3 regions of the Thermoanaerobacterium sp. CMT5567-10 genome follow, and region 3 is predicted to be linked to each of the others. Evidence: riboswitches for the same ligand, from Rfam matches in the RefSeq annotation. Region 3 holds a riboswitch; each other region holds the start of a gene.
The links. A riboswitch is a leader RNA that binds a small molecule or an ion and turns the genes downstream of it on or off. The one in region 3 is predicted to bind cyclic di-AMP.

Region 1 (5,462 bases), 460 kb from region 3:
ATGTAACATAGCAAACCACCAAAACTACCATTATAAAAAGTGCAGGAAATAATCGGAGCATTCTTCGCAGCCAAAAATTTTTTAAATCTACTTTGCCGCTTCTTTCCCATTCAGCAGAAATTATATTTGTTATCAAATACCCAGACAAAACAAAAAATATGCTGACACCCAAAAATCCCCCCTGCATAAAGCTTAAATTGAGATGGTACCCTATGACAGCAAGCACGGCTATTGCACGAAGGCCATCAAGCCCTGCCATATATCTCACATTGCTGTTTAAAGGCCTTGGCATCGAGATCCCCTCCTATAGTCTGATTCCCTTATCTTAGCATAAATAATATGTATATCAAATGTTATAATGTTATATTTTTGAATAAAATTCAAAATATTACAAAATTTTTCAATATATCTCATAAATAACCTTTTTTCTTTAATCCATTATATATTATCAATATTACAAAAGCATTACAACATATAAATAAAATATAAATATCTCATAAATATTTATTAACAAAAAGAGCTCTTTAGACGTTTAAAAGAGCTCTTAACATAACCATTACTATATTGATTTGTATTATTCTTCCAACAATTCTTTAACAATGTTTATACCATTAAGCTTCATATGATATAAAAACATCACATGTGTCAAATCACCATCGTGTGGAATAATTTTAAGCCTCTCAGCAGTTTTTACACTTATATCATAAGTCTCAACACAATTTTCTGGCACAATGACATTAACACTTAAATTGTTGGCATTTGCAACCATCTTTATAGAAATTGCTGTCTGATATACACATAAATCGGTGCAATTTCCAACGATGATAAAAGTAGACTTTCCTTCTTTAAGCATGCTGATTATCTTTTTTAAAAACGAGTTCCCATCGTCAAATTCTCCACCAAAAAACACATTTAGTGAATTTTTCTCATATATCTGTGGCTGTCCTTTTATTATCTCTAAAAGTTCTTCAACGATAGAGCTTTCATCAGTTCCTTTTACACAGTGCTGTGGATAATCGGCAAATTCCGCTGCATCTTTAATATGGGCATCATTTATAAACAGTATATTTTTTATGCCCATTCTGTAAGACGCATTTATCAAATTCTTTATAGGTTCTATTATGCCTCCAATTCTGGGACTTGATAGTGCACCACTTTTGCAAAAACCATTTACCATGTCTACCACAATCAATGATACATTGTCAGCATTTCCGGAATCATTTATAACTGTACTAAGCTTCATATCATCCAAGTTGCTATAAAAGTCAAACAAATAATTTAAAAAAGGTCTTGTATTGTACAAAAAACTATCAAAATTCATTTAAAAAACCTCCTTCCATTTAGTTAAATATATATATTAATTTTATATCAAATTATATACCAAAAAAAGAGGCTTTAGCCTTAAAGCCCCTTTAATTTAGACTATAAAACGTCTCCCTTGCTGACGCTACAAGTTTACCATCTTGGTTGTAAGCATCGCATACAGCAACAGCAGTAGATTTTCCTAAGTGAATTATCTTTGCAAAAGCATCAATTTTATCCCCGATCTTAACAGATTTTATATAGTTTATATTCATTTCAAGAGTGACCATATTTCTTCCCATCGTCTTTGCTGCAATTCCCATTGCCGTATCCATAAGTGAAAACACCACTCCTCCATGTGCAATCCCAAAAATATTTAAATGTTTCTCTGAAATTATAATTTCCATTGTAACTTTGCCACTATCTAGCTCAACTATATCCATTCCAATTAGATTATGATATTGTGCATTCTTATTTAATTCAATTATTTTTTTGAATAAATCTTCGTTTATGCCATTATTCCTTACTTCCAAACTTTTACCATCCTTTCATGTCTTTTTACATAATTATATCATTTTTTATCGCAAATCTTAATCTCTCTATAGCTCGGTTTTTTAATTTTACTGCACTTTGATATCCTATGCCTACCTCTTTTGCTATTTCCACCAATGATTTTCTATTAAAGAAGTATAATAAAATTATATTTTTTTGCTTTTCCGTCAGGCTATTTAAGGCATCTTTCAAATCTTTCATTGAAATACCTTTAAAAAACTCCTCTTCTGGTGATAAGCCGTCACTTTCCAACAAATCTATTATTTCATCGTCATCATCATTAGCTTTTGCATTCAAAGAAAGGCTAGGCTTCCTCTTTCTATACATTCCTAAAAAGTGAAATTTAAGCTGCATGCTGGCATATGCTATAAATTCTCTCCCTTTCTTCTCATCAAACTCCTTTATGGCTGTAATCAGAATTTCTCTTCCATCTTGAAGCATATCGTTAAAATCATCATAAGGAAATTTTTTAGCAAGTGATATCAAAAGAGGATTAAACTTGTTTAAAATTTCCACAGTAGAATTTTCATCACCATTTTTTGCTTTAAAGCACAGTTCATTATAGCTTATCATTATCTACACCTCACTAAATAGTGAGGACCGGTCCTTTTCAGTGCTGCACTGTGCTTTAATTATATTATGCGAACATACGTTTTTCTAACTTTGACTTTTGAAAAGTCTATATATGGAATTGCAAAAGTTTATTGTGAAAATTACAAAATTGATATTAAGATATAAATAATTTTGCTCTGACTTAGCAAATCTACTACAAGTAAAAATTTTTAAAAAAAAGAACACGTATATGTTGCGGCTAATTAACATATACGTGTTCTTTCGCTTTAGCAATATACTCTTTCTTAATAATATCTCCTTGCACCTATATAGTAAGTCCTAAACCACCCGCTAAAATCATCATATGCTGCCTTTTTTGAAGAATCGCTCATATGTATCAAGCGATTATTACCTATGTATATTCCTTCATGTGTAGGCCCTTTACCTGACGTAGAGAAAAACAGTATATCACCAGGCTGTAAATCTGATAAGCTTACAGGCCTTCCACCAGCATACTGATCGTATGTAGTCCTGCCGATGCTTTTTCCTGCCTGCTTATATACGTATTGGACAAAGCCAGAACAGTCAAAGCCAGCAGGTGTCGTACCACCGTAAACGTACGGTGTCCCTAGATACCTTTCCGCAATGCTAACTACGCTCAAGTTTGACGTGCGATCATAAGCACCTCTAGATGAAACTCCACTTGCAGTTGTCCTATTTAAAACCGCCTCTGTCGCTGGTCCCACTATACCATCAGGAGATAAGCCAAATTTCTTCTGTAATGCAATAACAGCACTTTTCGTCTTGCTGCCGAAAATACCGTCAATACCACCTGTGCTATAACCAAGTCGATTCAGCGTTTGCTGCAAGCTAACCACTGCTTGTCCTCTTGAACCGTACTTCAAAAGCTCCATTGCAAACGCACTTGGTGCTTGCATAAGTGTTATTGACAAAACTACTGATGCAACTAACTTTTTGTGATTCAATTCATTCATCCTCTCTTTATGCCTACGAGGTTAGTTGACGGGTTCGGTAAAGAGTAACCCTACCGCAAATGCGGATTCACCCCAAAATTATCCCCCGTTCTTTCGATTAGGCATATTTTTTAATAAATTTAATAAAAAATTTATATTTTTAATAATTACTTAATATTATACAGGCAAAATCAATCGAAGTCAATGTGGTACTATATTTTGTTTGTGTCAAGTAGTTGTTGGCAAATTTTTTTCTTCAAATTTTATCCGTATAATGTTTAATGTGTTGTGAATTTTCGTGCAATTATTTTTACTCCATTCTTATCTTCATATTCCGCCTTTTATATGACTTTTAATTCACTTAAACATTTGTATCTGAGTATTTCTCTTATTGTTTTTCTGCCGTTTGTCATTGCACAACCTTCAAACGGCATATCGCCTCTTTGCATATGATATGTTTTTGCTTTTTTCTGCTTTTTGTTTACATCCGCTGCTGATAATTTTATTTCTTCTTTTATCTCTGCTAATTTTTCTTCTGATATTATAACATTAAAGTATGTTTCTACAACACTATTAAGTTTTCCGCTTGTCTTTAAGGCTAGTATCTTTGCTAAATTGTTCGCACCTTTTTCTGTCCAACTCATTTTTCCCGCATTCATTCTGCGCGCCAATGTGTCAAATATATTGTTTTCCATTGTTCCTAAATGTTTGTATTCTATCCCTTCTGGGGCTTCTGGTATTTTTATTTCTTCTCTCTTTTGGTATGGTTTTATCCCTTCCTTATTGGCTACTAAATAGTTATATAGTTTTTCTAATTTCTTCATTTGCTTTTCATCATCTTTTTGCTCTATCATTAATTTCGCTATGTATTCTAGACTTTCTTCTGCTTTCCCTTCATCTAGCATTTTCATCAATTTGCAGGCATCTTTTTTGTTCTCTATATTCCTTATTACTGCTTGGCTTTTATGAAATGGATCTAATTGAAAATATACTCCTTCTTCTCCTAAACTTTCTTTAATCCAACTTGCTCCATCTCCATTTATTATCTTTATTTCTATTTCGTCTATGTTGTATTCTTTTGCTATCGTTGCATCTACTAATTCTTTAAATTCTTTGCTGCTTGCAAATCCTGCACATACTATTTTATTATGTGTTATATATTCATTACTTCCCGGGCTTCTTTTTACCCATCCGTCGTATGCTACTGCTAATTTTATTTCTTTTTTTCCCCTGCTTTTTTTGCCTTTTGGTCTGTCTTTGCCTTGCATTGATAACCATAATCCATCCATTTCTTGAAATAATATTTTTGTTTCTTTTTCTCCTCTTAATTTGTTTTCTTTGAATAGTTTTATATCTTGTTTTTCTAATTCTGCTATTTTTTCTCCAACCTTTTGTATTATATTCCATGCAGTTGTATGGCTTATGCTTTGATTTGTTAATGATTCTATATTTTTCGCTGCTTCTCTATATGACATTTCTGTTACATTTTCTACAACTTTTTCAATAAGATTTGTTGATATATGCCCTATTGTATCCATTTTTAAATACTCATCTAAAAGATAAACATATTCCTTTTTCCCTTCACTATTTATATGTTCATAAATTCTTTTATCAAATTCAACAGTGCCCATAATTGTTTTTATGTTTGTATGCTTTTTACCTTTACATCTATATTCTTTTTTGTCCCTTTTTTCTAGTAACATATCATCTATCTTCATGAGGATTTGAGCCATTATTTTACAAGCTTCTTCGCAAACTAATTTGTAAATTTCCGCTTCTAAATCCTTGAAATTTATTTCATTTTCGTTTAAACTTATATCTAGCATGTAATCACCTCTATAACGCTTTTTTTGTTTTTTCTATTTAAACATTATAGCGGATGATTCATGCGAATGGAAGGTATTTTTTGGATACCTTCCTTTTTCTATTTTTTACCGCCTACTAAAATTATACACTAAGCTATATTTTACCTGTAATATAAAATTGTACGTGCACATAATAATATTGAACTATTAAAAATGAGGTGTTAAAACATGCGTTCAATGTGGAAAGGTGCCATAAGCTTTGGTTTAGTCAGCATAC
Region 2 (5,462 bases), 940 kb from region 3:
TTTTCAATTAATTTATGAGCCTTGTCCGTGCTGGAAAAAAGGTGATAAACGTATAATCAATTTTAACAAAAGTCCTCATTATCAGAAGGGTTCTTTTAAAGAGTTTATTAAACATATTAAAAGTATTGATTTTGACGAGCAATGTGTTTTAATTGCAGATAAGAACTGGAATAATAATTCTGGGTATGATGATAATAATGCTTTAAATAGAATAATTGAGGATATAGAAACAGAGGGATTTAAAGTGGTAGTTGTTCAATTTTAAAAGAAAGCTTGCATAATTTCTTCTGTTTTTTATCTTTATATATTGTTTGCTGTATAAGTTTAGGAATACGGTAATAATTATCGTATATGATTGATGCTGGACAAATTACCTAACTAGGGGCATCAAACCGTGAGCGAAATAATATAACGTTATTATAAGAAAATTTCCATAAAGACAGAAAAAGATTCTTGATGCAGATATGAGTAGAGTATGTTCATAATTATGAATGATACGCCTCTACTACCATAAATATGTACAAATTTTTTGTGTTCAGCTATATTGCGATAAATTGATTAAGTAGTTTTAGCGAATTATAACGAAATAATTATTAATTGGAATAAAAACACATTGCATAGTTTGCCGATGTGTTTTTATATTTATGCTTTCATTTGTGCATTTAATGAATACAATGCTAAAATTTTATATCTATGTTGGCCAGAATATTACTGCTTATTTTACTCATTGTATTTTTTAAATCACCATAAATTTTTTCAAATATCTCCACTATTTGTTCTAAACCATTTTTCTTTAAGTAAACTATGTATTCATCTAAGATTTCATCCGAAGTTAAGTCTTGTAATTTTACTTCTTTGTCTATGCCCTCCACTTTTGCAGGTAAATTATTCAAAGTTCTTAAAATATTCACTTTTATTATTTGTTCAAATATTTTCATATTCCAATGATTAGTAGGCATACCTAAAAGTGTTAAAACATTCTCAAAAGATATTTTTACTTTTTCGTCATTTGCACTTTCAAATTTTGATTCTAAACTTATGAGGATAGTCTTTAAAGCTTTTTCAAAAATGATTAGCTCATTATAAAGCAAATCTTGTAATACATCGTCAAATAATAAATCAGAGAATTCATTAAGTGCCTTAAAGTCAAATAAAAATGACGATAAAATTCTATGATATAATTTAAGCAAAAACAGATATACTATATAAAAGGGAATATCTATATGCTCATTTAAAACATAATCTAAATCACCTGTAATAGCATCAAACATTTTACTGCTTAGATATTCATTAAATGATGGATATTTCGAAGCTATATCAAAGATTTTATCCATAGTCTTATTACTATTTATAGCGTGTATTTCTTCCAAGGCTTTGGCTATTTCAATCATGGTGGCTCCTGTTACCATTTTTACTAATGTGTTATATTCGTCTAATATAGATACCCTTATTAAAAGAAAAAGATCCTTTATTTATTTTTCTAAAAAATCAAAATTTTGCAACTCAAAAGCAATATTCAAAAAAATATCTTCTACTAAATTTTCTTCTACAATCTGTTTTAAAAGATTATCTACGTCATAGTATACTTACGATTTTAATAAACTCAACATCATCCGAAAAAAGATTAACTTCATTAGACAAGGAATTTGTCAATTTTTTTTTTATTTCTTCTATATTATTCATACAACACTTTTTATATTTTTTCCCGCTCCCACAGATGCAATAATCATTTCTGCTAATGTCAAATATTTTCATGCTTTAATATCCTCCCATTTTTTAGACTAGTTTAATTTTAAACAAATAACTTATAAATTTCAATTCCTCTTTTTAAAAAGTTGCATATTTATAGACACAGTTTGGTTACAAAATTTACATCTTTTTAATATATTTGCAAATATGATTTTAATATGGTATAATTTAATTAATTTAATAATATGCTATAACGCTGAATTCGTATGAAGCGGGGAAACCAATTTTGGGGTGAATCCATTTTATATGGAAGGGTTATCTTTCGACCCTAACCCGTCAGCTAACCTCGTAAGCGTTGAAAGAGGAGGAAATAGCATGGATAGATTCGGTTTTACTGCCTTCTATTAGTAAACCGGGTTTCAGCTGTAGATTTTCTCTATGGCTTTTTTAATACCCAAAAATAGAAGGAGGTTTTTAAATGAGATTACCTATATTTTCTGTCATTGGAGCCGGCAACAGCGGTCAGGCGATGGCAGCACACCTTTCGCTAATGGGGTTTACAGTTAATCTCTACAATAGAACTCGTGAGAAATTGATTCATATCTTGAATAATGGTGGTATATATCTTGAAGGAGCTGTTAGAGGGTTTGCTAGACTCAATATGATTACTGATAATATGGAAGATGCAATAAAAGATGCAGATATAATTATGGTAACTATTCCAGCATCGGGACACAGCGATATAGCTTATGAAATGCTTCCACATTTAAAAAATGGGCAAATAATAGTTTTAAATCCTGGAAGGACCTTTGGGGCAATTGAGTTTTACAATATCGTCAAAACAAGAAGAGATTTAGATGTGGTAATATCTGAGACAGATACATTTATATATGCCTGTAGATCGAATGATGGCATAGCGAAAATTTTTAGAATAAAACATGTCGTATCATTAGCATCTATACCATCGTGGAAGACAAATTATGTAGTTGATTTGCTGAAATTGGCTTATTCACAGGTGGTTCCAGCCGAAAATGTTTTAGAGACAAGTTTAAATAATATAGGTTCTATTTTTCATCCGGCACCTACCCTTTTAAATTCTGCACGAATAGAGACTACAGAGGGAAGTTTTCAATATTATTTAGAAGGAATATCTCCATCAGTCGCAAAGATATTGGAAAGAATGGATAGAGAAAGAGTTGCAGTCGCACATGCATTAGGTGTAAATGCTGTTACAGCATTAGATTGGCTAAAAGATACGTATGGTGTTACTTCAGATAATTTATATGATGCAATTCAAAATACAGATGCATATAAAGGATTACTAGCACCAAAGACACTAGACTGCAGATATATTTTTGAAGATGTTCCTATGAGCTTAGTCCCAATTTCTTCAATTGGAAAGCAGTTGGGGATTTCGACACATACTATCGACTCTATAATTCATTTGGCATCATGTATGCATGAAAAAAATTACTGGAAGATGGGACGGACGGCTGTAAAGCTAGGATTGGATGGCAAAAGTGCAGCAGAAATAAAAGAAATAGTAGAAGGCGTAAAGGAGGAGAGTACTGTCGCATGAAAAGATTAATTATAGCTGCTTCAATTGAGAATGATGTTCATGTTGCTGGTGTCTATAAGTTTTTAAAGATTGCAGAGAGTGAAGGATTTGATATTCAGTTTTTAGGTCCTGCAACACCAATTGATAAACTTATAGAAAGCATACGGGTGAGAAAACCTGACATAGTTGGAATAAGCTATAGACTGACTCCTGATTCACTTAAATCCATTTTAGATGTTCTTAAAAATAGGATAAAAGAATACAATCTTAATGGCATTAGATGGATATTTGGTGGCACGGAACCAAATTGCATAGTTGCCAAAGAATCGGGCATTTTTGAGGAAGTCTTTGATGGCACTTCAGGTGATGAATTTACAATTTCGTATTTGAGAGGACAAAAAGTTGCATCAAATAAAATTGAGTATGAGCAGGATATACTTGAGAGGATAGAAAGAAACTATCCTTATCCTGTAATAAGACATCACTTTGGATTGCCTTCGTATACGGACACACTTGAAGGGATAAAAAGGATTGCGGAAGAAAAAGTTCTCGATGTAATATCGATAGCGCCTGATCAAAATACACAAGAACATTTTTTCGATAAAAAGTACAATAAAGCACTTGATGGTGCAGGTGGAGTACCTATAAGGACTGAAGAAGAATTTAAAAAACTTTATGATGAGTCAAGGCGTGGAAATTATCCGCTGCTTAGATGTTACAGTGGAACGAATGATGTTTTTAAAATGGCAAAAATGTTAAAAGACACGATAAATAATGCATGGGCAGCTATACCACTTTGCTGGTACAATGTATTAGATGGCAGAGGGCCTAGACAGGTGGAAGAATCTATAAGAGAGAACCAAAAGCTGATGAAGTGGCATGCTGATAGAAATATACCTGTGGAAGTCAATGAGGCACATCACTGGGGGCTTAGAGATGCACATGATGCTATATATGTTGCGGCAAGCTATCTTGCAGCGTACAATGCTAAGAAAATGGGTGTAAAGACGTATATAGCGCAGTTTATGTTTAATGTGCCGCCAGCTACATCCCCAAAAATGGATCTTGCAAAGATGTTGGCATCTATAGAGCTTGTTGAAAGCCTTCAGGATGATAACTTTAGAGTGCTGAGACAGGCGAGGGCGGGGCTTGCAAGCATGCCGCATGATCTTTTTGAGGCGAAAGGGCAGCTTGCTTCAAGCGCATATCTTTCAATGGCTATAAAACCTCATATATATCATGTTGTAGGTTTTTGTGAAGCACATCATGCTGCAACGCCAGACGATATAATAGAAAGTGTGAAGATTGTAAAAGCAGTGATAAACAATACTTTGTATGGCATGGTGGATTTTACTAAAGATTTAGATGTTTTAAAGAGGAAAGAGGAACTTGTAAATGATGCGATGGTAATAATCAATGCTATAAAGGAACTTAATACATTGTGCAGCGATCCGCTGTCAGATCCACATACATTATCATTAGCGATAAAATTAGGCATATTGGATGCTCCGCATCTTAAAGGAAATAAAAGTGCAAGTGGCATGCTTACCACAAAGGTTATAAATGGTGCATGTTATGCCTATGACTATGAAAACAACAAGATTATTAAAGAAGAAGAAAGGATATATAATATAATTCAAAACTACCAAAAACTCATAATCGTGGCGTAAAAACTAGTTATTATCGGATGTATATGCAAAGTATATATCCGATTTTTTTATGCCCATATATATAAATTTTTTTGCTAAAAAACATATTATATGAGAGGTGAATATTAAGAAAGGAGGGGATTTAATTGATGATTGTTGTAGATCCCGGACATGGTGGATCTGATAGCGGCGCTGTAGGATATGGTTATTTTGAAAAAGATATCAACTTAAGTGTATCTCTTAAATTGAGAGATGTTTTTAAGGCAAACAATGTAGATATAATTTTGACAAGAGATAAAGATGTGACATTGGGACTTAGCGAAAGGTGTGACATTGCAAATAAAAACAAGGCGGATTATTTTATTTCAATTCACTGTAACAGTTTTAAAGATTCTTCTGCAAAAGGGACAGAAACTTATTCATATCCTAGAAGTATTTCTGGAGCAAAATTAGCAAAAGGTGTGCAACAAACTATTGTGGCAAATCTAAAAACAATAGACAGAGGTATAAAAACAGCCAACTTCTATGTGTTGCATCATACAAACATGCCAGCAATATTGGTTGAA
Region 3 (15,120 bases):
GTCATAAAAGCCGAATCAAATTACAATCCGTATGCTGTATCAAATGCTGGTGCTATTGGTCTTATGCAGTTAATGCCATCGACTGCTCAATATTTAGGAATTGACAACCCTTTTGATCCTGAAGAAAATATTGATGGTGGTACAAAGTTGTTAAGTCAACTGCTTAACAAATACAACAATACTACTCTGGCTTTGGCAGCTTACAATGCTGGGGAAGCAGCAGTAGATAAATACAGTGGCATACCACCATATGATGAAACAGTAAACTATATAAATAAAATCATAGATGATTTATCAAAATAAAAAAAGGGCCATGCACGTAATGTGACAACCCTTTTATTATTTACTGCTTATATTTTGCATTTTTATACCTTTGCTGTGCACTTAATATCTTTTTCCTCAGCCTTATGCTTTTCGGTGTAACTTCCACAAGCTCATCATTTGCTATAAACTCCAATGCTTCTTCAAGAGACATCTCTCTTATAGGTGAAAGCCTTAATGCCTCATCTGCAGTTGCGGAACGCAAATTAGTAACATGCTTTTTCTTGCATACATTGACATCTATATCCTCACTTCTAGAATTTTCACCAACTATCATACCTTCATACACTTCAACACCAGGTCCAACTAAAAGAGTTCCTCTCTCCTGCGCATTGTAAAGACCATACGTAGTTGTTGTACCAGTTTCAAAAGCCACTAGAGAACCTCTAGACCTTGTTGGTATATCACCTTTGTACGGTTCATAATCATAAATGACAGACGTCATTATCCCATTTCCTTTTGTATCTGTAAGAAATTCAGAACGGTATCCAATAAGGCCTCTTGTTGGTATTTTAAACTTAAGCCTTAGCGTCCCTGGTTTTAATGTATGCATGTCCATAAGCTCCCCTTTTCTAGAGCCCATCTTCTCCATAACCACACCCATAAAATCCTCAGGTATGTCAATCGTCACAAGCTCTATAGGCTCATGCTTGACACCATTTATCTCTTTTATAATAACAGTGGGTTTAGATACTTGCAGCTCATACCCTTCTCTTCTCATGGTTTCTATCAAAATAGATAGATGTAGCTCACCACGTCCAGATACCTTAAATGCTTCTGTCGTCTCTGTCTCTTCCACCCTTAATGCAACATTTGTTTCAAGCTCTCTAAATAGCCTTTCTCTAAGGTGTCTAGATGTAACATACTTGCCTTCTCTTCCTGCAAAGGGACTAGTATTTACTCCGAAAGTCATTGAAATTGTAGGTTCTTCTATCTCGACAAAATCAACTGGCTCAGGTTTTTCAGGATCCGCTATAGTTTCACCTATTTCTATATCGCTTATACCTGATACAGCCACTATATCACCTAGCAAAGCATCCTCAACTTGAACCCTTTTTAAGCCTTCATATTGGTATAAATTACTCAGTTTTACATTTTGTACAGATCCATCTCTTTTACATATAGCGACATTTTCACCTGATACGATTTTGCCTCTTACGACTTTTCCAATAGCGATTCTCCCAATATAATCGTCATAATCAAGTGTCGTAACAATAAGTTGCAGTGGGTCATCTATATCGCCTTCTGGTGCCGGAATCTCTTTTAAAATCGTATCAAAAAGTGGGCGCAAATCAACTGATTCATCTTTTAGATTTAATTTAGCAACCCCTTCCCTTGCAGATGCATATACAACAGGAAAATCAATTTGATCATCATCAGCACCAAGCTCTATAAACAAATCAAGAACCTCGTCAATCACCTCTTCAGGTCTGGCATCTGGTCTATCGATTTTATTTACAACTACAATAGGCTTTAAATTAAGCTCTAAAGCTTTGCTCAATACAAATCTGGTCTGAGGCATTGGTCCTTCAAAAGCATCTACAAGTAATAATACACCGTCAACCATCTTTAGTACCCGCTCTACTTCACCGCCAAAATCTGCATGCCCAGGTGTATCAACTATATTTATTTTTACACCATTGTACCTAATAGCAGTATTTTTTGAAAGAATCGTTATACCTCTTTCTCTTTCAAGCTCATTTGAATCCATTACTCTTTCTTCAACTTTTTCATTTTGCCTAAAAATGCCACTCTGCTTAAGCATTCCGTCTACTAAAGTTGTCTTTCCGTGATCAACATGTGCTATTATAGCTACGTTCCTTATATCATCTCTTACAAACCCCATCTAGGTTATCTCCTTCCACATAAAAGCAAATTTTATACAATATATTATAATATATTAATATGCCTAAATAGTCAACAAACGATTAAAGTTACAAAAGGCATTAAAAAAAAGACACATGAAAGTGCCTTTTTGTCTCTATATTATTTACTGTATTACTCTTCTGGCTGTGGCATAGTGAGTGCTGTAATAGCCATCGTTAAGTGAACTTATCATGACTTTTCCTGCACCTGATGAGGCATGCATAAACTCTCCATTCCCTATGTATATACCAGCATGATTTATTATGCTGCTACCTAATGTCTTAAAAAACACCAAATCACCAGGCTGTAAATTTCCTCTGTCTACATATATTCCAACTGTTGCTTGGCTTGAAGCAGTTCTCGGAAGATCTATCCCTACACTTTTTAAGACGTACTGTGTAAATCCAGAGCAATCGAATCCAGAAGGTGATTCACCACCATAGACATATTTAGTCCCTAAAAACTTCTTACCAAAGTCTATCAACCTGGAAACAACACTCCTATCAACATCCCCTCTAGACACTGTGCTAGATGATGATCTTAAAGAAAGGTATTGCCCATATATCCATCCAACAGTTCCATTAGATAATTTTATATTGTACCAGCCATTTTCCTGTCCAAGTACAGTGACAGCGTCATTCCAATTTAATTGAGTTATTACTTTTGATGATAAACTACCACCACTTCTGATATTTACATTATTTCCTGTCACAATGCCAGTTCCAAGATTATCTGCGTAAACATGCGTCAACATTGAAGAACCTACAAGTGTCATACCGAAAACGGATACACCAAAAACTAATTTACTTAATCGACAATTCATAGCTAATCTCCTTCCTTTTTGCCTCCGGAGTTAGTTGACGGGTGCGGAATAAGAAGGTATCCCTACTGCTTATAGCAGATTAACCCCAAAACATGAAAATCCTCCGTACCTAAATAGGATTCGGCAAGATTGCTAATATGTACAAGTTTCTTTCATTTTATCAGATATTATTAATAAAGTCAATGTTTTCATAATAATTTTTTAATATTTTTTTAATATTTCCTTAATATATTTTATAAAAAATTTATAAATTTGTTACAATCTATGTAAATAATCTCTCTAATATAGTATAATTTTATTTAACAATACAGAAAGGGGATCTAGATGAGTCAGATAATCATACTTCAAAAAATATCAATAAGCATTATAATAATTTTTTTAGGCTATGCAGTAAAAAAGATGAAATTTTTACCGAATGAAACTGGAAAGGTATTAAATAACTTCATCATATATATAACTCTACCTGCCAGCATTGCAAAAGTATTTTTTACTACGAAAGTAAGTACAAATCTATTCATTTTAACATTTTCTGGATTTGTCATGGGCTTTATTACTTTTCTTATTGGGCTTTTAATTTTTAAAAATGCCAATTTAAAAAAAGAAACTAAAGGCACGCTTATGATTTCACTATGTGGGTACAACATCGGTCTTTTTGCATTTCCTTTTATTCAGCAGATATATGGTAGTAATGGACTTTTACACATTGCTATGTTTGACATGGGTAACTCATTTAACGTCTTTGGAATTGCATATATTGCTGCATATGTATTCTCCCAAAGTAGCAAAATAGATATAAAAAAAGTTTTAAAAAAAATCTTATACTTTGTTCCATTTGATACATATATTATTGCATTTACTTTGAATATATTGGGATTTAAGTTTCCAAGCTTAATCGTTAATCTGGTGGAACAAATTTCACTGCCAAATACTACCTTAGCCCTTTTCGTAATCGGATACTTCCTTGATTTTAATTTAGATAAAGACGAATTAGTATCACTGATAAAAGGCCTTATTATAAAGTACATACCTGGTATAGTATTGTTTATTACACTGCCACTTTTCTTCAGCACAGCTTCAATGACAATTAAAGCCATAATGCTAGGCTCAATAATGCCAACAGCACTAGTAGCAGTAATATATTCAGATGAGAGGAATTTAAACGTAAAACTTGCCTCTATATTTATAACATCTACAACCATTATCACTATCATATTTATGTCACTTATAATGCTAAAGTGGTAATAAACATAAAAAATAAAGCCTTCAAGGCTTACTTTTATGTAAAATATCTATTTTCATTTTGGTGCGGAGGGCGGGACTTGAACCCGCACGGATAACTCCATACGCCCCTCAAACGTACGCGTCTGCCTATTCCGCCACCCCCGCGCGTCTTCATCGTTAACACAATAGTCATTATATAATGTTTTTTAATTTGTGTCAATACTTTTTTATACGACTACATAAACTTATATTACAAAATATTAAATTGCAAAATGCAAAAAATAAATTATATTAAATCAAGCAAGAATAAGTTTCTTGCTTGATTATATTATTCTCTTTAATTTTTTATTTTCTATTCTCCCAGGAATTCTGCCTCTTTTAGCAATAGGTTCTCCTTCTACCTCTTTAATATCCATAGTCATATCTATTGGTGGAGCGTCTGATATATAACTTCCAACGCCAAATGCATCTGCACCACTCAATGCAAGTTCTTTTATTCTTTCAGGTGTAAGCCCGCCAGACACAATAATTTTGACGTTATTGTATCCTTTTTGATTAAGCCTCTGTCTTAGTTCATAAACGAGGCTGGCCGTAACGCCTCCTCTTTCTGACGGTGTGTCTAACCTTATTCCGTATAACCTATCGCCAAGATATTCAGCAACTCTTAATGATTCCTCTATCTCATCCTTAAATGTATCAACTAAGATAGTTATTTTCTCATCATCAGGCGTTATTTCACTGTATGCTTTTGCTATAGGTAGTGTATCACCAGCAATCAGAAATGCTGCATGTGGGACAGTTCCTTTCGGTTCTTTTCCAGCAAGTTTTGCTCCTAGTATGCAGCTTGCATCATCTGCACCACCTATAAGTGCAGCTCTTTCCATAACAGGTGCTACCGCTGGATGTACGTGTCTTGCGCCAAAGCAAAGGAGCGGCTTATCTGGAATAGCTTCCTTTAACTCTCTTGCTGCAGTTGCCCACCCACAAGAGCTTGCAAGTATCCCTAATATGACGGTCTCATATGTCCCAAATTCATTGTAAGGTCCAATGATTCTCATAACTGTTTCTTTTGGTTCAAATGTTTCTCCTTCATTTATAGACCATACTTCAATATTTTTATCTTTCAAAATACTTTTTACTTCTGGCAAGCCTGCAAAAATTCCATTTTTTCGTGCAAATATCTCTGCTGTAACGACTTTACCATCGATTCCTAAGTGTTTTAAAATATCCTGTGTTCTTAAAAAATATACATCTGTCGTAGCGCCATTCTTTATTTCTTCATGTGTTGCAGAAAAAAATTCCCTATTTTCACTCACCTTAACTTCCCTTAGATCTTCAAGATACTTTATCATTTTCATATGTATTCTCCCTCTCTATAATCGAAATATCTTAAGTATTATAGTTGTTATACCGAGAGCTATCATTGGACCTATCGGTGCACCTTTAAAAAAGCTTACTCCAATTACTGTGCCTAGCAAAACGCCAACTACCCCATTAGTGTCTACTTTCATCGTATCAAGACCTACAGATGCCAATACAGCCACAATTATCCCAGCGATAATTGTAATAAGGCCTTCAATGCTTTTCGAGGCATTTATAAAATCGCTTAATGATACCTTATTCAAGGCAAGCGGAGATAGAGCTCCCATTGTCAATATTATTATACCAAGATTCACCCCATTTTTCGATATATATTGATTAATTATTTCTAGATTCATAAGCTTAATAAGCAAAAGCATTGAAATAGCAGCTGCAACATTGTTATTTTTCCCTACAATGCTGAAAAATAACATGACAGAAAGAAGCGCAACACCAAAATCCATATAACCCCCTCACAATTTCAATTCAAATTATTCATACAAGCTCTTGTAAATCTTGTAGTATTTAGTCACCTTTTTGATGTATTTATCCGTTTCTGAAAAAGGTACCTTTTTTAAATTGCTGCCATTTTCTGAATATCTTTTATCCTTCAACCAATTTGAAACATTGCCGCTTCCACCATTATATGCTGCAACTGCTAAAGTGATATTGTTATTAAATTGTTTTAAAAGATATTTTAGATACCACGTCCCTATGTTTATGTTATAATCGGGATTATACAGCATATTTACATTAAAATTTTTTATACCTATGTAATTCGCCACCCAAATTCCTGTCTCAGGAATGACCTGCATAAGGCCTATAGCACCTTTACTGGAAACAATGTCAGGATTAAAATTGCTCTCTGCCTTTATCATAGCAAAAACCAAATAAGGATCGACACCATATTGATTTGAATAAAAGTATACCTGCTGGCTGAATTTTTTAGGATATAGCTGCTTTAAAAACCAGTTGGTTTTAACGCCATAAACTGTCAAAATGGTAAATATTACTACAATAATTACTGTGACTTTTTTAAATTTCAATATAATACCTCCAGATGTTCTATTTTGAAAATCGTCCCCACAATAATTCAACCTGCTTTTTTATAGCATTAAAGTCCTTACAATTATTAATGATAAAATCGGCATACTTCATTTTGTCTTCTATAGACATCTGGCTTTTAATACGGTTCAAAGCATCATTGTAATTCAAATTGTCTCTTTTCATGAGTCTTCTTATCTGAGTTTTTTTGTCTACTACTACAAGCCATACTTCATCTACCATATTAAAAAGCCGCATTTCAATGAGAAGAGCCGCATCTAAAATAATTGCCTTCTCTTTACCATTTTTTCTTTCTTCTTCTATTATTTCTTTTATTCTCCTTATTATTTCCGGATGTGTTATTTCATTTAGTCTATTTAATTTCTGTTTATCAGCAAACACAAGGTTACCAAGCTTTTTTCTGTCTATTTCTCCATCTTTTCTTAAAATTTCTTTTCCAAACTCATTAACTAATATATTATATGTTTTAGTACCTTTAATCATAATCTCTCTTGAAACAACATCTGCGTCAATTATAAATGCCCCAAGACTTCTAAGTATCGATGATACGGTGCTTTTCCCAGACGCAATTCCACCCGTCAATCCTATAACCTCCATCATAGCACCTCCTGTCTATATAATGTAAAAGTGCCTATTAGACACTTTTATTTTGCATCATACCAATTTTTACCACATCCAATATCTACAACCAAAGGAACTCTTAGTTTTATGACATTTTCCATTATAGTCTTTAATAAGTCTTTGACGATTTCAACTTCATCAGGAGAAGTATCTACAATAAGTTCATCATGAATCTGAAGTATTAATTTCGATTTTAATGATCTTGCCTTTAACTCATTGTATACTTTCACCATTGACATTTTTATTATATCTGCAGCACTTCCTTGAATAGGCGTATTCATCGCCATTCTCTCGCCAAATGACCTTTGATTGTAATTCTTTGAATTAATCTCCGGTATATACCTCCTTCTATTCAAAATAGTCGTCACATATCCATTTTCTCTGGCAAATTTGACTACCGAATCGATGTAATTTTTAACTCCTTTATACCTATCAAAATAATTGTCTATATATTCTTTTGCCTCTTTGCGAGAGATCTTTAAATCTCTAGAGAGACCATAATCGCTTATACCATATACGATTCCGAAATTTACAGCTTTCGCACGCCTTCTCATTTCACCAGTAACTTTTTCAGGGGCGATCTTAAACACTTCCGACGCTGTCCTTAAATGTATGTCTTCATTGTTTAAAAATGACTCAATAAGCTTTTCATCCTCTGAAAGATGTGCAAGAACTCTCAACTCTATCTGTGAATAATCAGCGGATACAATGTATCCTCCTTGAAAGCTGGATATGAATGCTTTCCTTATTCTTCTGCCAAACTCATCTCTTACTGGTATATTCTGTAAATTAGGCTCTGTAGAGCTGATTCTCCCCGTTGCTGCAACTATCTGCTTAAATGTAGAATGAACTTTGTCATCCTTGTCCATTATTGGAATGAAGCCATCTATATATGTTGATTTCAGCTTCATAAGCTGTCTGTATTCGATTATCTCCCCAACTATTTCATTATATGGCATAAGCTCCACAAGAACTTCCATATCAGTGGAATATCCCGTTTTAGTCTTTTTTATTGCAGGCAAATTCAATTTATCAAACAAAAACTCTGATAACTGTTTGGTAGAATTTATATTAAATTCATATCCTGCAGCGTCATATATGTCTTTTATTATTTTATCTGTCTTTTCATCTATCTCTTTCGATAAATCTTTTAAGACATCTTTATCTAATGTAAATCCATATACCTCCATAGATTTTAGCACTTCTACCAGCGGAAGCTCAACATTATTAAGAAGCTCTTCCATTTCCATTTCTTTTATAAAGGACATTAGTTTATCTTTTAATTTAGATAATTTAGATGCAGTAGCACACAGATAATCAATTAAAAGCTTCTTATCTATGTCATCGTAACTCTTTTTGCTTTTGCCTTTTCCTAGTATATCTTCAATATTAGGTATGTCCTCTTTTAAATACTTCTTTAAGACACGGCCTATGTCGTAATTGGATTCCGACGGATTTAGCAGATAAGTCATTATTGCAGTATCGTAAAATTTACATTTTAGCTCAATACCATGGTATGAAAGATTAACAAAAAAGTCTTTTATATCATGACATATAAGTGCAAACTTCTCATTATCTAATAATTTAAATTCTTCATAGTCATCTACTTCAACAAAAAATATTTCATCATCAGTGGCAAATGATACAGCTTTTACTTCGCCTTCAAGTATTAATGGATAAAATGATACTGTATCTTCTCTCTTTAGCAGCTCTCTTACATATTTAAAGTCTCTTACAGGCCACTCTTTGACTTCTCTAATATCATCAGCATCTTTTTTTAGGTCATTAATTAAACTGGTAAACTCCAACTTCTCAAATAAATCTATTAATTTTTCTCTATCATAATCCTTCATTTGGTATTCGCTTAAATCTATTTCAATTGGAACATTTCTCTCTATAGTAGCAAGTTTTTTACTTAGCACAGCCATTTCTGTATTATTTTCAATATTTTCTCTTATTTTTCCTTTTAATTTATCAGTATTCATAAGGACATTCTCGATAGAGCCAAATTCTTTAATAAGTTTTATCGCTGTCTTTTCTCCTATATTAGGCACGCCAGGAATATTGTCAGATTTATCACCCATAAGGCCCTTTAAATCAATAAACTGGCGTGGAGTAACCTCATACCTCTCAATGACTGCCCTTTCATCGTATTCCTCCATCTGAGTTATGCCTTTTTTGCATATCTTCACTTTCACATCGTTTGATACAAGTTGAAGTGCATCCCTATCACCAGTGACAATCAATACTTTTAAGCCATTTTCAGATGCAATTTTAGATACAGTACCTATTATATCATCTGCTTCAAATCCTTCAATCTCAATTGTCTTTATATTAAATGCATTGATAACATCTTTTAAAATATCCACCTGCTCAATAAGTTCCTCAGGCATAGACTGTCTGGTGCCTTTATAAGCACTGTACTCTTTATGCCTAAAAGTTGGAGCTTTTTTATCAAATGCAACAGCTATATAATCAGGTCTTTCTTCATCAAGCAGTTTAATCAGCATCATTGAAAAACCGTATATGGCATTTGTATGCAGTCCTTCACTGTTCATTAAATCTGGAAGCGCAAAATACGCTCTGTACATTAAGCTATTTCCGTCTATGATTAAAAATTTTGACATACGCTCACTCCTATTTAACTTCTTGTAATCTAATATACCGCAAAAAAAAGAGGATGTAAATTGTCCATAATTATTTTTTAAACAATTTATATCCTACATAAATTAAATATGCCAATATTGAAAACGGCAATAAATATATGGATATTATAAATACATATTTTAAAAATTCAAAAAATATATTAAGACTTTTAGAACCAGCATTCAATATATCATTTAAAAAACTTGTACTGAAAATTTTGCTGATTTTTGTTTGTGGCTTAGTCGATACAAATGTCAAATTGATTGTGCTCATGCTGGTCATATTGTCCCATATCTTTATTTGATTCTTATATGAATCAATCTGTGTCATCACTTCATTTAATTTATCTTCAACTTGCAGTATATCGGAAATATTACTTGCTTTTTTCAACAACTCCTGCAATTTCTCTTCTTGTATTTCGAGATTTTTTATTCTAGACTCCACATCATAGTATTGTTCTGTTATATCATTGCTATTAATTCTTATTGTTTTAACGTCGCCTAAGGATTTAATACTTGCAATGACATCTTCAAAATCATTTGAAGGTATTTTTAATACGACGTTTATCGTTTTTTTATTATCGCTTGTGCTGCTTTCACTTGAACTTTCAATATACCCATTATATTGCTTGCTTATGTTTAATATCTTATTATAGCATTCATCTGCACTGTCTGTTTCAATGGAAATTGTCGCATCCTTAGTTATTTTTCTTTTATAGTTCGCATCCAATCCTCTATTTAAATCAGATGCATTAGCCTGTGATACATCTTTTTTTAAATCAGACGCAACTTTACCACTGCTTATGGAAGTCTGTGAAGAATAATTTACAGCACTTTTTGTACTAAGAGCAGTTTCAGTAACACCGACATTATTTATTTTATTCTCAAAAAGTTTAAATCCAAGTGACAATATAAATAGTGATGCAAATACAGCAAAAGCAATTATAAATTTCCTCTTCCCTAATTTTTTGTAGCTTTGCCCTGATTCTAAGTTTTTCTTTTCTTCTAGTAATTTAGCGTGCAGCATATCATTGAAGTTGCTTGGCAATTCTACAGGAGGCATATTCTGTAAAAACTCCTTCACAGACATTAACTCGTAATAATCATTTTTACATTCTGTACATAAGGCTAAATGACCCTTTACCTCTTCCATCTGTCTTTTGCTTAACTCTTCATCGATATAAAAGTTAATCAATTTCTTGACCTTACTGCACTGCATTATATTTGCCCCCTTTCTTCAACAACATTTATAAACCCCGGTATCTTTTTTAAATTTTCTTTAAGAATATTTCTCGCTCTTGATATTCTAGACTTTACCGTCCCAATATTTGTATTTGTTATTTCCGCTATTTCATTGTATGTAAGTCCTTCTATATCTCTGAGTATTAAGACAGTCTTGTACTCACTTTTTAGTTTATTCAACTCATCTATTATAATCTTTCTAGTAACTTTATCATCGAAGATATTCTCAGGGGTTCTAAAATCACTTATTTCTTCCAAATGTTCCTCAACACCTTTTTTCTTTCTAATAAAATCAAGTGAAACATTGACAGCAATTCGATAAAGCCATGTCTTAAATTCACTGTTGCCTTTGAATTTTTTTAAATTTATATAGGCCTTTATAAGGGTCTCCTGTGTTAAATCCAAAGCATCTTCTTTGACATCTACAAGCCTGTATATGACATTATATATATAATTTTGATAAGTGCTTATTACGTTTTCAAATGATTCGATATCTCCTTCTTGTGCCTTTAAAAGGAGCTGTTTTTCATCCAATCATAAGACCTCCCCTCAATAAATATGACGAAAATACAAAAGATAAGTTCCAAAATTTTAGTTATTTTTATTCTATCAGAAAAGTCAAAAAGCACAAAAAAATAAGCGCTACTGACGCTTAATATATATTTTGTTTGATGATGAATCAACTATTATATTTAGTCCATACATACTTTTCAAGTCTTTTTGATTTATATAAGATTTGCTATTATATATTTTATATTTAACTGGATTGCCATCGATAGTTACCCCTTTATGTTCACCCCATTCAACCTTGTGACCTGTCATATTGCAAAATTCTTTAATTGGAATATATATGTCTCTATCTTGATAGTCAGCATAATCAGTTGTGTGTAAAAACTTGCCTTCATAGTAAATGATGTTGCCCATCATCTTAATCGTCTTTATATTGTCGTCGATGCTGAACTTTACTCCCGTCACATTTCCTATATCACTAATATTTGCATAATTCTTATCATCGATTAAAATTAAATTCAAACTTTTAATTTTTTCGTCGTCAATGTTGAAAAAACCTTTGATATCACTAACATTTATGTAAAGCTGACCTTTATCCGATACATACACATCATCGCTTACAAGTTCGTTATTGTGGATGACCTTGTATCCTTCTGAAAATACCAAAGGATCGCTGATGTTTATGTATTTATATAATTTATCAAAAGTATCATCGCTTACTTTTATACCTTCATCACTTAATTCTTTCTTGATTAACTGCCTCGTATTTAAACCTTTTTTATAGAAGTCGGGATATACAAACAGCGCTTTACCACCTGTTGGAGATGTCTTTGCAAACATCGTTTGATACACGACATTGACAATGTCACCGTAATTGACCATTTCATAAATTTCTTCTACATCTGATTCATACATCCTTATGCATCCTGACGATGCTAAAGTGCCTATAGATGATGGCATATTATTTCCATGTATGCCATAATCGCTGTAAAATCCTATCCATCTATACCCAAGTGGGTTATTAGGACCAGATGGAACTACTTGACCATTCCATGGCGATATCCATGTGGGGTTTACCTGTTTATTTATAATCCTGTACGTTCCTAATGGGGATGTAGACACAATTTTACCAACTGCAATGGGATAAAGTTTTGACACGCTTTGAGAAACAAAATATATCGTTCTAGAAGGGATATTTACTGTTATAGTACTTGCAAAACCATAACATGTGTTTGCAAGTGCAAAAATAAAAATCAATATCAAAGTTATAGAACATCTTCTTTTAATCTGCAACTTTACACCTCTTTTCACAAATTTTATCGATAATAAAAGCGCAAAACTTACCGTCGCCACGCCTATTACTTTATTTATGATAAAATTTATGAAAATATGAATCATATTTTGTTTTTAATCTCTTCTTTTAATTTTTTTGAATCAGGTGTAGAAAATACAATTTTAGCTGCATATCTTTCGAAAAATAAGAAGTAATAAATTTTTACAGGGGATTTTAATTCAATCTCTAGCAAATTCTTTTTAGACACTATCATGCTACATATACTATCAAAAACATGAATACCTCTTCTGTACATATTTCTATTCCCTGCTTCACTTATATATGCAATATTATCATATCTTATTCTGACAAAGCCCATAATACCTAATGATATGACAAGATAATCTTCTAATAAAATAATTTGAGAAATCCCGATTGAAAATAATATAATAGATAATACCATCAACAAAATTATGTACAGCACCCACCAGAGAATTGATAATTCAATATTAAACCCCTTAATATTAACATCTACAAATACGTATACAAACAATAGGGCTACGCTTATTAAAATAAGCAACGTCAAAAAATACAATACAAATCTGCTGAATTTGTCAAAAATATAATACTTCATAAATTTCCCTCCAGAAATAAATTTGATAAATGAAATTTTACATTATATATAAATTAATTTCAAGTTAATAAAATACTTAATCTTACAAATAATAAAAAGGTAATATGTAAGGGTCTAATTCATATATAATTGGAGGCGTATTTAATTTGGAAAGTGGTAATTTATCTGTAAATGAACTTGTTTTAGTAGGTGTAGGTGGAATACTTGGTGCCGGTTTTTTTCTAGCAAGTGGCATTGCAATACATACTGCAGGACCTATAGTTTTATTAGATTATGGAATATCTGCTTTTATAATGTCTGAAGTTTTCTGCGCATTATCAGAAATGATCGTTGCAAATCCTGTTGACGGCTCGTTTAGAGTTTATGCTGAAGAAGCACTAGGTGACATAGGTGGCTTTTTAAGTGGATGGGTTTATTGGACTGCAGGTGTATTCATAATGTCCAGCGAAGTAACAGCATCAGCAATATTCACCAAATTCTGGTTTCCTAATGTACCATTGTGGATTTTCGCTTTAATATATTCTGTTATGGTTCTGTTTGTAAATGCTTTAGGCACAAAGAATTTCGGCACAATCGAGTCGTGGTTTTCTACCATCAAGATATCTGCACTATTTATAATAACTATAGTTGGAATCTTGACGCTTTTGGGATTTTTTGGCAGTAAAAGTGAAATAGGTGTTAAAAACTATTTTATCCATGGAGGTTTAGCACCAAACGGCATAAAAGGCTTCTTAGGAGCAATGTTGATGTCCCTAATACCATTCGGTGGCGTCGAAGTCACTGCAATGACAGCATCTAAAACAAAAAAGCCAAAAAAATATGTACCTATAGCCAGAAAATATATTGTTTTATTTCTGTCGACTTTATACCTTTCGTCAATTGCCGTCCTGCTAGGCGTAATCCCATGGTATAAAGTTTCTACAAAAGAAAGCCCATTTAATAAGCTACTTTCGTTTACCAATATACCTTACATAGACTCCATAATGAATTTTGTAATACTTACGGCTGCACTGACTACTATGAATGGTGCCATGTATGGTGTGACACAAGTCATGTATTCCTTAGGTAAAGGAAGATTTGCTCCAACTTTTTTAAGCAAAGTGACAAAAAGAGATGTGCCAATTTATGCACTTTTATTTAGCAGTGTAGGTTTATTAACAGCAGTCATACTTTCATACATTCTTCCAAAAGATGTATATGAATATATAACAAGCGCCACCGGTTTTATACAATTTTTTAACTGGATAATTATTTTATACACGTTTATAAAATACAGACCAATACTTAAAGATAAAAATCCTGAATACTTTGAACGCCAAAAGTATGGCTTCCCTCTAAGACCATGGTTTACGATTGTATTAATAATTACAGTTCTTCTATCAACACTGGTCGTACCAAAACAAGCAATAGGCTTTTTTGGTGGACTAATACTGCTGATTATTATACTTTTGTTGTACTTCATTGCCAAAAAGCTAGATTTATTTGATAAATGGTAAAAATATCGGGAATACCCGATATTTTTAGTTCACTATTTTTTAAA

Region 1: linked by a shared signal. The riboswitch ahead of Q2T46_RS04560 (C40 family peptidase) and the one ahead of Q2T46_RS02265 (SH3 domain-containing C40 family peptidase) in region 3 are both predicted to bind cyclic di-AMP.
Region 2: linked by a shared signal. The riboswitch ahead of Q2T46_RS07125 (NAD/NADP octopine/nopaline dehydrogenase family protein) and the one ahead of Q2T46_RS02265 (SH3 domain-containing C40 family peptidase) in region 3 are both predicted to bind cyclic di-AMP.

The regions. Positions count from the first base shown of each region.
Region 1 is NZ_CP130558.2:872,154-877,615, forward strand. It holds gene Q2T46_RS04540 (acyltransferase family protein) at 1-292, opposite strand, end outside; gene Q2T46_RS04545 (cysteine hydrolase family protein) at 575-1,321, opposite strand; gene Q2T46_RS04550 (PaaI family thioesterase) at 1,413-1,835, opposite strand; gene Q2T46_RS04555 (sigma-70 family RNA polymerase sigma factor) at 1,861-2,427, opposite strand; gene Q2T46_RS04560 (C40 family peptidase) at 2,712-3,392, opposite strand; cyclic di-AMP (ydaO/yuaA leader) riboswitch at 3,398-3,515, opposite strand; gene Q2T46_RS04565 (ISLre2 family transposase) at 3,722-5,206, opposite strand; gene Q2T46_RS04570 (Ku protein) at 5,414-5,462, shown strand, end outside.
Region 2 is NZ_CP130558.2:1,356,898-1,362,359, reverse strand. It holds gene Q2T46_RS07140 (hypothetical protein) at 1-265, shown strand, start outside; gene Q2T46_RS07135 (hypothetical protein) at 678-1,409, opposite strand; gene Q2T46_RS07130 (SEC-C metal-binding domain-containing protein) at 1,576-1,755, opposite strand; cyclic di-AMP (ydaO/yuaA leader) riboswitch at 1,934-2,058, shown strand; gene Q2T46_RS07125 (NAD/NADP octopine/nopaline dehydrogenase family protein) at 2,168-3,268, shown strand; gene Q2T46_RS07120 (cobalamin B12-binding domain-containing protein) at 3,265-4,917, shown strand; gene Q2T46_RS07115 (N-acetylmuramoyl-L-alanine amidase) at 5,043-5,462, shown strand, end outside.
Region 3 is NZ_CP130558.2:409,512-424,631, forward strand. It holds gene Q2T46_RS02255 (lytic transglycosylase domain-containing protein) at 1-303, shown strand, start outside; gene typA (translational GTPase TypA) at 344-2,167, opposite strand; gene Q2T46_RS02265 (SH3 domain-containing C40 family peptidase) at 2,312-3,010, opposite strand; cyclic di-AMP (ydaO/yuaA leader) riboswitch at 3,016-3,146, opposite strand; gene Q2T46_RS02270 (AEC family transporter) at 3,335-4,252, shown strand; tRNA gene Q2T46_RS02275 (tRNA-Leu) at 4,312-4,396, opposite strand; gene Q2T46_RS02280 (nicotinate phosphoribosyltransferase) at 4,555-5,589, opposite strand; gene Q2T46_RS02285 (DUF441 domain-containing protein) at 5,605-6,054, opposite strand; gene Q2T46_RS02290 (lytic transglycosylase domain-containing protein) at 6,082-6,636, opposite strand; gene coaE (dephospho-CoA kinase) at 6,656-7,252, opposite strand; gene polA (DNA polymerase I) at 7,300-9,903, opposite strand; gene Q2T46_RS02305 (DUF4349 domain-containing protein) at 9,974-11,140, opposite strand; gene Q2T46_RS02310 (RNA polymerase sigma factor) at 11,140-11,697, opposite strand; gene Q2T46_RS02315 (L,D-transpeptidase) at 11,806-12,966, opposite strand; gene Q2T46_RS02320 (hypothetical protein) at 13,068-13,580, opposite strand; gene Q2T46_RS02325 (amino acid permease) at 13,727-15,076, shown strand; gene Q2T46_RS02330 (PspC domain-containing protein) at 15,109-15,120, opposite strand, start outside.